Regions from separate parts of the Nocardia fodinahabitans genome, predicted to be linked through region 2. Evidence: riboswitches for the same ligand, from Rfam matches in the RefSeq annotation. Region 2 holds a riboswitch; the other holds the start of a gene.
What was found. Region 2 has a riboswitch for S-adenosylmethionine ahead of NV348_RS13645 (rhodanese-like domain-containing protein). Riboswitches for the same ligand answer to the same signal wherever they lie in the genome.

Region 1 (7,426 bases), 1.0 Mb from region 2:
CGCCAGCGCGATCCACCACCAGGACAGGCGCGGCAGCCACGGCAGCGAGGCGGACCACCCCGCGATCGCCGACACCACCGCCAGCCAGGTGACCCACTGCAACCCGGTGAGGGTGGTCAGCGGGATGGTGGCCAGCACCTGGGTGATCTGCGCACGCAACGGCGTCGGCGTGACGACGCGCTCGTCGACGGCCGCGACCGGCGCGCTGCCGTCGAGCAGTTCGACCAGCGAGCCCAGCCGCGGATGGTCGTAGAGATCGGCGACGGTGACGTGCGGATACCGCGCACGCAACGCGCCGACCAGCTGGGCCGCCGACAGCGAGCCGCCGCCCAGATCGAAGAAGTCGGCGTCGAGATCGGTGGCCGCGGCGCCGAGGATGGCGTCCCACAGCCCGGCTACCCAGGCCGCCGTGCCCGCGAGACCGGACGCGGCCGGTTCCTCGGTGCTCGGCAGCGGCCAGGGCAGCGCGTCGCGGTCGACCTTGCCCGAGGTACGGGTCGGCAGGTCGGGGACGACCGCCAGGCGTGGCACCAGCGGGGCCGGAAGCTGTTCGGCCAGTATCTTTCTGGCCTTCTTGACATCGAAGTCGGGGCCCGCGCCGGTGAGATAGCCGACCAGGATCTTGTTGCCCGCCTTGGTGGTCCGGATGGCGGCGGCCGCGCCGCTGACACCGGGTAGGTGCTGCAGCGCGTTGTCGATCTCGCCGAGTTCGATGCGGCGGCCGCCGATCTTGATCTGGTCGTCGGCACGGCCGAGGAAGATCAGGCCCTGGAAGTCGTTGCGGACCAGATCACCACTGCGATAAGCGCGTTCCCAGCCCAGCGAGGGCAGGGGGGCGTACTTCTCGGCGTCCTTGGCCGGGTCCAGGTAGCGGGCCAGACCGACGCCGCCGATCACGAGTTCGCCGGTCTCGCCCTCGGGCACCGGGTTGCCCTGCGGGTCGACGACAGCCAGGTCCCAGCCGTCCAGTGGCAGGCCGATGCGGATCGGCATGCCGCCGTCGAGCAGCGCGGCGCAGGCGACGACCGTGGCCTCGGTGGGTCCGTAGGTGTTCCACACCTCGCGATCGGCACCGCCGGCGAGGCGTTCGGCCAGTTCCGGCGGGACGGCCTCGCCGCCGAAGATCAGCAAGCGCACCGAGTCCAGCGCCTCCGCGGGCCAGGTGGCGGCCAGCGTCGGCACGGTGGAGACGATGCTGATCTCGCGGCGCATCAGCCACGGGCCCAGGTCAGCGCCGGTGCGAACCAGATCGCGCGGGGCGGGGACCAGGCAGGCGCCGTGGCGCCAGGCCAGCCACATCTCCTCGCAGGAGGCGTCGAAGGCGACCGACAGCCCGGCCAGCACCCGGTCGCCGGGGCCGATCGGGGCATGTTGCAGGAACAGCCTGGCCTCAGCGTCGACGAAGGCGGCGGCATTGTGGTGGGTGACCGCGACGCCCTTCGGGGTGCCGGTGGAGCCGGAGGTGAAGATGATCCAGGCGTCGTCGGCGGGCGACGGCAGGGTGTTCCAGTCCGAGGCGGGCGTGCGGCCCGCGGCGGCGGTCGCCGACTCGATGCCCGCGCCGGTGGCCATTGCACTGACCCTGGCCTCGCCGAAGACCAGCCGGGCCCGTTCCTCCGGGTCGTCGGCGTCGACGGGGACGTAGGCGGCGCCGCAGTACAGAACGGCCAGGATCGTGACGTACAGCGCGGCGCTGCCCGAGGGCATCCGCACGCCGACCCGGTCACCGGGGCGCACGCCCGCCGCGGTCAGCTCGGTCATCCTGGCCTCGATCGCGGCGATCAGCTCCATATAGCTGAGCACGACGGTGCCGTCGTCGATGGCCGGTGCGTCGGGGTGGGCGAGGGCGGTGCTGGTCAGGATGTCTACCAGGGTGCGCGGTGGCGCGGCCAGGTCGGCGCGCAGTAGTGGATCACGCAACCGGCTCGCCGGGTCCTCAGTGCGTGGCTCGAGCATGGCGCTCAGTCCACCTCTCATCGGTCGACCCCCATCGGTGGTGTTTGTTGTTTCACGGGCGGGTTACCGGAGGGCAAACAGGATGGTCACCAGATGCCAACGGTACTCGGAGAAGGTGTGGCCGGACGGCAGCGCGAGGCGTGCCGTCGGCGCCGATCACGATGGCGACGGCGGTGATTCGCCGAGCGCGATCAGCGTCAGGCGGTGCAGGGTGCGCTGTTGTTCGGGGTCCAGCCGCTCGAGCACTCGCGCGGTGGCGTCGGCGATCAGGCGGTCGGTGCGCTTGCATTGCTTGCGTCCGGCGTCGGTGATCCGCAGCCGGTACTTGCGGCGATCCGACCCGTCGCGGGTGCGTTCGACCAGGCCCGCGCGTTCCAGCGCGTCGACCAGCCGGACGACTTCGCTGCGGTCGATGCCGAGCGCGTCGCCGACCTTCTTCTGCGTCAGGTCGGCGTTCTCCGCGATGAAGGTGAGCACCCAGTGATCGCGCAACGGGACGTCGATCTCGGCGTGCAGTGCCTTGGTGAGCCGTCCGAGCGCGTACACCGGGTAGCGCGGCAGGCCGCGGACGGAGTTCGAGTTCGTGGACATGATCGGCAACCCTAACAGATAGTGGGGCAACTCAATCATTTGGGTGATCCATCATGGATGAAGCAGATCGTTGAGCGGTTTGGGGAAAAGTGGCAATCCGATGGCAACCGGGTGTCCGGTCGGGATGTCCGATTCCGTTGTGGCCGTGGGGATTACCCCTCGTCCGGCGGGGACGGCCGCAGTGGGTGCCGGTGGCGTGATCGGCGCGGTCATGATCGCGGCAAACGTCGCGGGTTTCCGACGGGCCGATCGCGGTGGTTGACAGCTCGCGGGATCGTCTGTCAGTCTCGAAACCGGTCACGAGTACCAGCGACAAGCCCCGGCTAGCTGGTCGGCAACCCTCCTCCGCGGTGGGGTGCTCCGGGTGACGACCAGGCCGCCGTCCGCAGTGGGCGCGGCAAGCGCGGACTCGCAGCACCCTTGTCGGGAACGAGTCCCTGAGCCGACGGGATTTCGTCATGACCGCAGTTATCGACCCCACCTGTGCCCTGGCCGCCGTTTCCGGTGCGGACCTGCGGGTTCCGCTCGTGCAGGGCGGGACCAGCGCCTACGCCAACTTCGACCACGCCGCGAGCGCGCCGGCGTTGCGGCAGGTCACCGACCGGATTTCGCGGCTGCTGCCGTACTACGCCAGCGTGCATCGCGGCGCGGGCTACGCCTCGCGGATCGCCACCGAGTGCTACGAGGCCTCGCGTGGTGCGGTCGCCCGGTTCGTCGATGCCGCCGACGACCAGGTCGTCGTCTTCACCCGCAACACCACCGATTCGCTGAACCTGCTGGCCGGCTGCGTGCCCGGGGAGACCGTGGTGCTCGATATCGAGCATCACGCGAACTTCCTGCCGTGGACCGCGCGCGGGCGTCGGGTCGTGCGGGCCGCCGATACCGTCGAGGAGACGGTTCGCCGGGTCGTCGCCGAATTGTGCAGCAAGCCCGCCGCTTTGCTCGCGGTGACCGGGGCTTCCAATGTGACCGGTGAGGTGCTGCCGCTGGAGCGGTTGGCGACCATCGCCCACCTGTGTGGCGCGCGGATTCTCGTCGACGCGGCGCAGCTGGCGCCGCATCGACGGATCTCCCTGTGCGAGGACGGGATCGACTATCTCGCCTTCTCCGGGCACAAGTTGTACGCGCCGTTCGGTGCCGGTGTGCTGGTCGGCAGGCGGGACTGGCTCGATGCCGGTGAGCCGTACCTGGCCGGTGGCGGTGCGGTGCGCGAAGTCGGTGTGGCGCAGGTCGAATGGGCCGCGGCGCCGCAGCGGCACGAGGCGGGCTCACCGAATGTGCTGGGCGCGGCCGCCATCGCCGCCGCCTGCGACGCGCTCGCCGCGATCGACCCGGACGAACTGGTCGCCCACGAGCGCTTCCTGGCCGACCGGCTGCGTGCCGGGCTGGGTGCCATCCCGGGTGTCGACCTGGTCCGCATCTGGTCCGACAGCCCGGATTGCGTCGGCATCGTCGCCTTCACGGTGGCGGGGTACGCCCCCGGTGAGGTCGCCGCCTATCTCTCCGCCGAACACGCCATCGGCGTCCGCGACGGCCGCTTCTGCGCCCACCCCCTCCTCGCCGCCCTCGGCCTCGACGCCGCCCTGCGCGCCAGCATCGGCCTCGGCACCACCGCCGCCGACGTAGACCGCCTGATCACCGCCGTCGCCACCCTCGCCGAATCCGGCCCCACCTGGACCTACGCCGCCACCGACGGCCTCTGGAACCCCACCCCCGAAACCCGCCCCCTCACCCCCGACACCCGCGCCGCCCCCTGCCTCCTCGGCTGAGTCGTCGGCGATGCGGCCGACTCCGGTCCGGCCGCATCGGCATGTCTCCCTCAAAAAATGTTTGACGCGCCGCGGAATTGGGTAACAGGCCGTCGGCCGGTCGCGATGAGTCCTAAAAGCACTGCTCAGGAACTTAAGGGGAGATAGTGCCTCGACCGATTCAGCCGCCCGATCCGTGGGCCCGCCCGCCCCGCCCGCAGGACAAGAAGCGCCGCTGGCCCTGGTGGCCGGGATCGGGGTCGCCGGCATTGTCGGTCTAGCCGTGATCGGCGGTCTCGCCGACGACGGGTCCGCTCCGGCGACGGAACTTTCGACGACGTCGACCATCCGCCCCAGCGCGTCCTCGGCCACAACACTCTCGCCGACGACGACCACTGTCGCACCGACCACCGTTGTCGAAACTCCGCCGCCTCCGATCGTGCCGACGACCACGGTTGCCGCCCCGCCGCCACCAGTAGTCGTCCCCGCGCCGATCACGACTACCGTGCCGGTACCGGCGCCACGCGTCGTGGTGCCCGAACCGGAAGCGCCACCCACTCCCAGCGCCTATTACAAGAACTGCGCTGCCGCTCGCGCCGCGGGCGTGGCCCCACTTCACCGCGGAGAGCCCGGCTACCGCTCCGGCCTGGACGGCGACGGTGACGGCGTGGCGTGCGAGAGGGGCTGACCCGTCGGGCGGATGACATCACTCGACCGGACGGCGCTCGTCGGAGTTCGACCGCTGTCAGGTGTCGAGGGCGGTGGGGCGGTGGTATTTGCCGTTGTAGTAGAGGAGGGGGGCGGCGGACGGGGATTCCCGGGTTTCGTCGTGGACTCGGGTGACGAGGCCTACCGCGAGGGTGTGGTCGCCGATGTCGATGAGTTGGTGCAGGGTGGTGCGGAGCCAGATGGGGGTGCCGTGCAGGACCGGTTCGCCGGTGTCGAGGGTGGTCCACAGGGAGCGGTCGGTGAAGCGGTCGGCGGCGGTGCGGGAGAAGCGGTGGGCCAGGTGGTGCTGGTGTTCGCCGAGGAAATGGATGACGACCGAGTCGGCGGCGCGCAGGGCCTCGATGCTCGAGGAGGTGTGGGCGATGTTGAACGACACCAGGGGCGGTTCGAGGGAGAGGGAGGCGAAGGAGGTCGCGGTGAAGCCGACCGGGCCGTGCTCGGCACCGATCGTCACCACGGTGACGCCGGCCGGGTAGTGACGCATCGAGGCGCGGTACTGCTCGGCGGTGATCCCGCTCAGATCGTCGGGGACCACGAGGTCGGCCGGAGTCCGTCGCACTTCACTCACCGCCCCAAACTACGCCCGTGCCCCAGCGCCGCCCAGTGTCCGGGCGGCCGGTTCGACGCACATCACACTCGACGCGGCTCAGTCGACCTCGATCGGCAGTCCGGCGGTGATCCGGACCAGTTCGCGGAAGTTGGTGCGGAACACCGTGTTCGGATGACCGCCCGCGGCCCACACCTCGGTGTGCTCGGCCAGGGCGGTGTCGACCCAGGTGGGCAGGTTGGTGGGATGACCGACGGGGGCGGTGCCGTCGATCGGCTGCCCGGTGATGCGCTCGACCAGCGCGGTGGGCGCGGGGGTGAGGGTGCCCTCCAGGCGTTTGCCGGTGCGCGTCAGGTCGACCTGGTGGTGGTCGGCGACCAGCAGCAGGACGGGATCGTCGTCGAGCAGGAAGACCTGGGAGGTGGTGATCGCGGTGGGATGGGCGCCCATGGCGCGGGCGGCATCGGCCGCGGTGGCAGCGGGCGTCTCGGGCGAAACGATGACGCCGTGATGCCCGCGGGCGATGAGCGTATCGGCGACGCGGCATGCGACCGCCGGAAGAGACGACCTGCGCATGAAATCCAGAGTAGGACGATTGCGGGAAATATGCCGGGGGAGCGGGATTTTGGGGTTCACCCCGGGGGCTGCGCGCATCCCTGGCGGCGCGCCAATAGACTCGGCCCATGACTGATTGGCAAGCCTTCACCGTCGAGATCGCCGACCACGTTGCCCAGGTCACACTGACCGGGCCGGGCAAGGGCAACGCGATGGGACCCGATTTCTGGCGTGAGCTGCCGGAGATCTTCCGCGAGCTCGACGCCGACCCGCAGGTGCGGGCCGTGGTGCTCACCGGCGCGGGCAAGCACTTCTCCTTCGGGCTCGACCTGGCGGCGATGGGCGGCATGCTCGCCCCGGTGCTGGCCGACGACGCCAAGGCGGCGCCGCGCACCGAGTTCCTCAAGGTGGTCCGCGGCATGCAGGACTCGGTGACCGCGGTCGCCGAGTGCACCAAGCCGGTGATCGCGGCCGTGTCCGGCTGGTGCATCGGTGGTGGCCTGGACCTGATCGCCGCCGCCGATATCCGCCTGGCCAGCGAGGATGCCAAGTTCAGCCTGCGTGAGGCGAAGGTGGCGATCGTCGCCGACATCGGCTCGCTGCAGCGTCTGCCCGGCATCATCGGCGAGGGCAACCTGCGTGAGCTCGCCTACACCGCCAAGGACATCGATGCCGCCCGCGCCGAGCGGATCGGCCTGGTGAACGAGGTGTTCGCCGACCAGGAGGCCGTGGTGGCCGCCGCGCACGCGATGGCGCGCGAGATCGCCGAGAACCCGCCGCTGGTGGTGCAGGGCATCAAGGACGTGCTCGAGCACCGGACCGCCCCCGCGGTGGCCGACGGCCTGCGCTACGTGTCGACCTGGAACGCGGCGTTCCTGCCGTCCAAGGACCTCACCGAGGCGATCACGGCGGTGTTCCAGAAGCGCGCCCCCGAGTTCAAGGGCGAGTAAAGGCAGTTCAAACGGTTGCCCCGGCGACCGTTCTGTCTACATACTTGCATCACACAACTAATTGATTGATGCAAGTAAAGGTGAAGAGAATTGGTGGAGAACGAGCCCGCGATCGACGCGATCGCGGTCCAGCTCGTCCGGCTGCACCGCCTGCGGGACCGGACGCTGGCCCAGATCAAGGACCGCTCCGGCATCGACCCGGCGGGCTTCGTCGTGCTGTTCCGGCTGGTCTGCGACGGGCCGATGCGCTCGGGCGCGCTCGCCGAGGCCGTGCACTCGGACGCGTCGACGGTGAGCAGGCAGGTCGCCCAGCTGGTCGACCGGGGACTGGTGCGTCGCGTCGCCGATCC
Region 2 (7,426 bases):
GCTCTGCCGCTCGACCAGCGCGGCGAGCACGCCGAACACCAGGAACATCGAGCCGCCACCGAAGTCGCCGACCATGTTCAGCGGCGGCACCGGCCGCTCACCCTTGCGGCCGATGGCGTTGAGCACACCGGTCAGCGAGATGTAGTTGATGTCGTGGCCCGCGCGATCGGCCAGCGGGCCGTACTGGCCCCAGCCGGTCATCCGACCGTAGACCAGGCGCGGGTTGCGGGCCAGCGCGTCGTCGGGGCCGAGGCCCATGCGCTCGGTGACGCCGGGACGGAAGCCCTCCAGCAGCACATCGGCCCGCTCGACCAGGTCGAGGATCTTGGCGACGTCGGCGGGATCCTTCAGATTCGCCTCGACGATGGTGCGGCCGCGCCACTGCGGGCGCTCCATGTGTCCGGGCATCATGCCGGGACGCTGTACGCGGACCACATCGGCGCCGAGGTCGGCCAGCAGTAGCGCGGCATGGGGGCCAGGCCCGATGCCGGCCAGCTCGATGACCTTGATACCCGCGAGGGGCCCCTGCTTGGCGGTGGACTCGCTCACACCTGACCTCTGTTCATCGTCGAACGGTATTGACACTCCGACAATAGCGTCGGGATGGCGAGCCGGGTAGGGCATGGGTCAGAATTCCGGGTGGCGCGACTCGGCGCCACAATGGGAGGAACCCGGTAGTGAGCGTGTGGGGTGAGGTCATCGTAGGCCTCGTCATTCTGGTCGGCCTAATCGGTGTGATCGTTCCGATCCTGCCCGGCGTCATCCTGATCTTCGCCGCAATCGCGGTGTGGGCCTTCATGACCGGCGGCAGCGCCGCGTGGACGGTGCTCGCGGTCGCCACGGTCGCGCTGGTCATCTCCGCCGTCGTGAAGTACACCTGGCCCGGCAGGCGGATGCGCGAGGCGGGGGTGTCGAACCGGGCACTGCTGTTCGGCGCGATTCTCGGCGTCGTCGGGTTCTTCGTCATCCCGATCGTCGGCCTGTTCATCGGCTTCGTGCTCGGCGTGTACCTGGCCGAGCTGTACCGGCTGAAGACCAACGATCTGGCCTGGCCCGCGACGCTGCACGCGCTCAAAGGCGTCGGCCTGTCGATGCTGGTCGAGCTGTTCGGCGCGCTGATCGCGGCCGGTGTGTGGTTCACCGGCGCGATCCTGGCCTGAGCTACTCGATGACCGGCAGCGGGCGGGTGCGCTCGCCCGCGCCGGGCAGTTCGTCACGGGGGATCGGCACCGTCGGATTGTCGGTGCGCGGGATCGGCCTGGTCGGCAGCGGATCGGCCGTGGGCCGGTCCGCCACCGGCAGCCGGTAGAACTCCCTGGCGTTGTCCTCCAGCACCGCGTGCAGGTCGGCCCCGACCACCTGCCAGATCAGCTCGACGTCGGTGTCCTCGAACGGCCTGCCCGCCCTGGTGCCGGGCAGGTCGGTGCCGAACATCAGCGCGCCCGGGTTGACCGCGTGGATCCGGCGCAGCGTCTCGGCCACGTCCATGTCGACCCGGCCGAAACCGGTGGCCTTCACCCTGGCGCCCCGATCGACCAGATCCAGCAGATAGGGCAGGCCCTCCTCGGACATGCCGAGGTGGTCGATCGAGAGCGCGGGCAGTTTCGAGATCACCGGTTGCAGCGAGGCCAGCATCTGGCCGTCGATGTAGAGCTCCACGTGCCAGCCGGCCAGCTCGTGCGCGCGCAGCGCCTGCAACGTCATCTCGGTGATGTCGGCGGCGGCGCGCTTGAGGTTGAACCGCAGCGCGCGCACGCCGGCGCGATCCAGCTCGATGATCTCGTCGTCGGTGGCGTCGAGATCCAATCGGGTGACCCCGACCCAGTCCTCACCGAGGGCCGCCAGCGCGGCCTTCAGATACGACTGGTCGGACCCCTGGAACGACGCGCTGACCACCGCACCACCGCGAACATGGAAGTGCTCCATACGCTTTCGATAGTCCGCGATGGTGTAGGGGTCGGGTAGGTAGCCTTCGTTCTCGATCAGCGGGAACCGCGGATCGATGATGTGGACGTGGGCATCGAACACTTGTACAGAATGCCTCGAGTTCGGCGGAATGGAACAGTTCGGGCCCGACGTCCGAGGCTTAGACCTTGTTCGGCTCGGACGCGCGCAGCATGTCCTCGCGCTCGACGACCTTCACCCGCTCACGGCCTTCCGGCTCGCCGAGGGCGCGCTCGTGCGCGTCGAGGCGATACCAGCCGGCCCACGTGGTGAACGGGATGCCCTTGCTCTCGAGGAACGTGGTGACCGCGTCCAGCTCGGGCTGCGGCGCGGGCGCGAAGTCCTTGGCGTCGTCGAGCAGGCAGGCGATGGTCTCGTTGGCGTCGCCCTTGGTGTGGCCGATGAGGCCGACCGGGCCGCGCTTGATCCAGCCGGTGACGTAGGTGGCGGGCATGAAGCGGGCCGAGCCCTCGGCGGTCTCGTCGGAGATCACGCGGCCGGCCTCGTTCGGCACGGTGCCAGCCTGGTCGTCGAACGGCAGCTGGGTGATGTTCTGCGACAGGTAGCCCACGGCGCGGTAGATGGCCTGGACGTCCCACTGCTTGAACTCGCCGGTGCCCTTGACGTTGCCGGTGCCGTCGAGCTGGGTGCGCTCGGTCTTGAGACCGACGACCTTGCCGTCCTCGCCGATGACCTCGGCCGGGGACTCGAAGAAGTGCAGGAACAGCTTGTGCGGGCGGTTGCCCTGGTCGCGGATCGCCCACTGCTCGAGGGTGTTGGCGACCATGTCGACCTGCTTGGAGTTGCGGCGGGCGGCTTCGGAGCCCTCGTCGTAGTCGATGTCCTCGGGATCGACGATGACCTCGATCGTCGGCGAGTGGTCGAGCTCGCGCAGCTCGAGCGGGGTGAACTTGGCCTGGGCGGGGCCGCGGCGTCCGAAGACGTGGACCTCGACGGCCTTGTTGGCCTTCAAACCCTTGTAGACGTTCGGCGGGATCTCGGTCGGCAGCAGCTCGTCACCGGTCTTGGCCAGCACACGGGCCACGTCGAGGGCGACGTTGCCGACGCCGAGCACGGCGACCTTCTCCGCCTCCAGCGGCCACGACCGCGGCACGTCGGGGTGCCCGTCGTACCAGGAGACGAAGTCGGCGGCACCGTAGGAGCCGTCGAGGTCGATGCCGGGGATGGGCAGGGCGCGGTCGGCGTTGGCGCCGGTGGAGAAGATGACCGCGTCGTAGAACTGGCGCAGGTCGTCGAGGGTGATGTCGGTGCCGTAGTCGATGTTGCCGAGCAGGCGCACCTGGTCCTTGTCGAGGACCTTGTGCAGGGCGGTGATGATGCCCTTGATGCGCGGGTGATCGGGGGCGACGCCGTAGCGGATCAGACCGAAGGGCGCGGGCATGCGCTCGTAGAGGTCGATGCTGACATCGGCATCGGACTTCATCAATGCGTCGGCGGCGTAGATACCGGCCGGTCCTGCGCCCACGATCGCAATGCGGAGCGGGCGGGTCGCTGCACTCTGTTCGGTCATTTTCTACGCGCACCCTTTGGTCGAGAACTGTTGACGGCGTCTATTTAGCCTAGGCTAAGTTGACGATCCGGCTGCTGGCAGCTGCCTTCGAGGTCGGCAGCGCACCGCATTCTGGCGATTCTATCTGCGGCGTTGTGTCCACCCGGCGTGCGGTGTGGTTGCCCGCACCGGGTCTGTCAGGATTAGAGCATGAACGAGGAGCAGACAAGCTCGGAAGACCAGCCCATCGTGGTGGATCAGACCGACAAGCGTTCCATCGTCCCGTTCGTCGCGGCCGCGGTGATCGCGATCATCGTGCTCATCGGCATCGTGCTCGGCGGGCTGCTCTCGCCCGCTGAGAAAAATGTCACAGAGGCCGATCGCCTCGCGGCCGCTGTCACCAACTATATCGACGCGCGCTCCCGCAGCGAGCTGCGTCCGCCGCCCGGTGTCGCCTGCCCCGGCTTCGACGAGGAGAAGTCCGGCCTGTCGGAACGGCTCGGCGGCCCGAAATCGGCAGTGACGATCGACAAGAAGGGTTTCGACAAGGCGACCGTCAACGGCGATCGGGCCAAGATCGACGCCACCGTGCAGATCGGCGACACGCCGTCCACCAGTACCTGGAACCTGACCAGGGTGGACGGCAACTGGCTGGTCTGCACGCCGTAGCACTGTTTGACACGGTGGCCTGTGCCGGGGCAATCTCGAATCGCAAGGTCATGAGTGCCAGCGCCAAGCCCCGGCTCGCTGGTCGGCAACCCTCCTCCGCGGTGGGGTGCTCCGGGTGACGACCTGGCCGTGTGCCCGGAGAACCGGCACGGCAAGAGCGGATTCACGCAGGAGGTTCGACATGACTTACGCCGGCGACATCACCCCTGAGAAGGCGTGGGAGATCCTGGCCGAGCACCCGGGCGCGGTGCTGGTCGACGTGCGCACCGAAGGCGAGTGGGCACAGGTCGGCATCCCCGACACCAGCTCGATCGAGCGCCCGGCCCACTTCATCGAGTGGGTCGACGGCACCGGGACCCGCAATCCGAACTTCGGCGCGCAGCTCGAGCAGGCGCTGGCCGGTCGTCCGGACGACGCGCCCGTGGTGTTCCTGTGTCGCTCCGGGCAGCGCTCCATCGGCGCCGCGACCGTGGCGACCGCGGCGGGCATCGCCCCGTCCTACAACGTGCTCGACGGTTTCGAAGGCGGCCCCGACGCGTTCGGGCAGCGCGGCAGCGTCGGTTGGCGCGCGGTCGGCCTGCCGTGGCGTCAGGCATAAGGAGAACAGCATGATCACCGGTGGTTCGTTCGACAAGCCACTGCCCGAGGGCGTCGGCCCGGCCACCCTCGGCGTCCGCGGCGGCCTGCGCCGCTCCGGCTTCGAGGAGACCTCCGAGGCGCTGTACCTGACCTCGGGTTTCGTCTACGAGAGCGCCGAGGCCGCCGAGGCGTCCTTCACCGGTGAGGTCGAGCACTTCGTCTACTCCCGCTACGGCAACCCGACGGTGGCCATGTTCGAGGAGCGCATCCGGCTGCTCGACGGCGCCGAGGCCGCGTTCGCGACCGCGTCCGGCATGTCCGCGGTGTTCACCGCGCTCGGCGCGCTGCTGAAGGCGGGCGATCGCCTCGTCGCGGCGCGCAGCCTGTTCGGCTCCTGCTTCGTGGTGTGCAACGAGATCCTGCCGCGCTGGGGCGTGGAGACCGTCTTCGTCGACGGTGACGACCTCGAGCAGTGGGAGCAGGCGCTCTCGGTGCCCACCCAGGCCGTGTTCTTCGAGACCCCGGCCAACCCGATGCAGACCCTCGTCGACGTCCGCAAGGTCACCGAGCTCGCGCACGCCGCGGGCGCGAAGGTGGTGCTGGACAACGTCTTCGCCACCCCGCTGCTACAGCGCGGCTTCGAACTCGGCGCCGACGTGGTGGTGTACTCCGGCACCAAGCACATCGACGGCCAGGGCCGCGTGCTCGGTGGCGCGATCCTCGGCGCCCAGGACTACATCGACGGCCCGGTCAAGAACCTGATGCGCCACACCGGCCCCGCGCTGAGCCCGTTCAACGCCTGGACCCTGCTCAAGGGCCTGGAGACCATGCCGCTGCGCGTGCGCCAGTCCACCGAGTCGGCGCTGAAGGTCGCCCAGTTCCTGGAGGCGAACAAGTCGGTCAACTGGGTGAAATACCCCTTCCTGGAATCGCATCCGCAGCACGCCCTCGCCACCGCCCAGATGTCCGGCGGCGGCACCGTCGTCACCTTCGAACTGGCTGGCGACGACGGCAAGAAGCGCGCCTTCGAGGTCCTCAACCGCCTCCGCATCATCGACATCTCCAACAACCTCGGTGACGCGAAGACGCTGATCACCCACCCCGCCACGACGACCCACCGCGCGATGGGCCCCGAAGGCCGCTCCTCCATCGGCCTGTCCGACGGCGTGGTCCGCATCTCGGTCGGCCTCGAGGACATCGAAGACCTCCTCGGCGACCTCGACCACGCCCTGAGCTGAGCCCCGAAAGCGCCGACCCTGTCGTCGGCGCGCTACGCAGCCTGTCTGGCCCGCGCCGACTGGGCGTGTCGCTGAACACGGTCGAACGCATTGCCCGTGCGCGCGAGCCGGAACGTCCACGGCGACCACCGCAGTACCGGCCCTGCCTGGTCGACCCCTACCGAGACCACCTTCGCGCGCGCCGCGCCGCCGACCCGGGAGTGCCGCCGCGTGCGCGGAAATGACCGCCCTGGTCAGCCTGGTCCGCTACTCCGACACCGAATCCTGTTGGCATAGACCAAGGCGCGCTACCACCGAAATCGAGACAGAGCCAAGGTTCTGACACTCCCGCCATACGGGGCATCCTGCGTGCTGCGTGGCGTTCAGGGGTCACTGAAAGTACAGAGAGTCACCGCGGGTTGCGCTGTGTTGTCGCTGGGGGCGAATGGCATCTGGGTTGGGGAATTGCGGCCCTGTCCGAGAACGTGCGGTTCACGTTGTCTGGTGGTGAAGAGCCGATTGTCAGCAGGCTGGGTTCGGGAAGGAGAGGGTGTGGCCGGACCGAATTCGATGGTGGGGCGGTGGTCACAACGGGTCGCCGGGTGGGTGGAGCCGGTGCTGGTGGCGGTGACTGTCGCCATGCTGATGTTCGGGCTGCTTGCGTGGCTGTTCGGGCTGCACGGGGTGGCTGAGGGCGCCTGGATCGCGGCGACGGTGGTGGCGATCGTGCCCGCGGTGTGGTGGATGGTCGCCACGCTGCTGCAGGGTAGGACCGGAGTCGATGTGATCGCGGTGTTGTCGCTGGTGGGCACGTTGCTGGTGCACGAGTACTTGGCTGGTGCGTTGATCGCGGTGATGTTGGCGACCGGTCGTGCGCTGGACGCGGCGGCCGAGCGACGCGCCTCCCACGATCTGCGAGCCCTGCTCGAGCACGCGCCACGCTCGGCTCGCCGCCGTCTCGGCACAGAGGTGAGCGTGATCGGCTTGGATGAGGTCGCCGTCGGCGATGTGCTGGTAGTGGTACCGGGTGAGGTGGTGCCAGTCGACGGGCGAGTTCTCGACACCGTGGCCGTGCTGGACGAGTCGGTGCTGACCGGAGAACCGATGCAGGTCGAGCGCGGGATCGGGGAACCAGTGCGCAGCGGCGTCGTCAACGTCGGCGCCTCCTTCGAGATCCGTGCGACCGCGACCGCCGCGGAGAGCACCTACGCCGGAATCGTACGGCTCGCTCGAGAAGCCGGCGCCGAGAACGCGCCCGTGGTCCGGTTGGCCGATCGGTACGCGGCCTGGTTTCTGCCCCTGACACTGCTGGTGGCCGGGGTGGCATGGCTGGTCAGCGGGTCACTGGTGCGCGCGGTCGCGGTTCTGGTGGTGGCCACCCCGTGTCCGCTGCTGTTGGCCGCGCCGGTAGCTATCGTGTCCGGACTGTCGCGGGCCTCCCGCCAAGGAGTCGTGGTCCGCAGCGGCGGCGCGCTGGAAGACCTCGGTCGCGCGACCACCCTTGTGA

Region 1: another riboswitch for S-adenosylmethionine. It lies ahead of NV348_RS18270 (aminotransferase class V-fold PLP-dependent enzyme); the one in region 2 lies ahead of NV348_RS13645 (rhodanese-like domain-containing protein).

What each region holds. Positions count from the first base shown of each region.
Region 1 covers NZ_JBRJJC010000001.1:3,928,690-3,936,115, forward strand. The annotation lists gene NV348_RS18260 (Pls/PosA family non-ribosomal peptide synthetase) at 1-1,956, opposite strand, end outside; gene NV348_RS18265 (MarR family winged helix-turn-helix transcriptional regulator) at 2,113-2,547, opposite strand; SAM riboswitch class IV at 2,843-2,957, shown strand; gene NV348_RS18270 (aminotransferase class V-fold PLP-dependent enzyme) at 3,006-4,316, shown strand; gene NV348_RS18275 (excalibur calcium-binding domain-containing protein) at 4,828-4,983, shown strand; gene NV348_RS18280 (flavin reductase family protein) at 5,041-5,508, opposite strand; gene NV348_RS18285 (YbaK/EbsC family protein) at 5,671-6,147, opposite strand; gene NV348_RS18290 (crotonase/enoyl-CoA hydratase family protein) at 6,255-7,076, shown strand; gene NV348_RS18295 (MarR family winged helix-turn-helix transcriptional regulator) at 7,170-7,426, shown strand, end outside.
Region 2 covers NZ_JBRJJC010000001.1:2,913,006-2,920,431, reverse strand. The annotation lists gene NV348_RS13670 (CaiB/BaiF CoA transferase family protein) at 1-549, opposite strand, end outside; gene NV348_RS13665 (DUF456 domain-containing protein) at 678-1,160, shown strand; gene NV348_RS13660 (amidohydrolase family protein) at 1,162-2,028, opposite strand; gene NV348_RS13655 (FAD-dependent oxidoreductase) at 2,087-3,475, opposite strand; gene NV348_RS13650 (Rv0361 family membrane protein) at 3,665-4,123, shown strand; SAM riboswitch class IV at 4,170-4,287, shown strand; gene NV348_RS13645 (rhodanese-like domain-containing protein) at 4,305-4,721, shown strand; gene NV348_RS13640 (O-succinylhomoserine sulfhydrylase) at 4,732-5,940, shown strand; gene NV348_RS13635 (heavy metal translocating P-type ATPase) at 6,490-7,426, shown strand, end outside.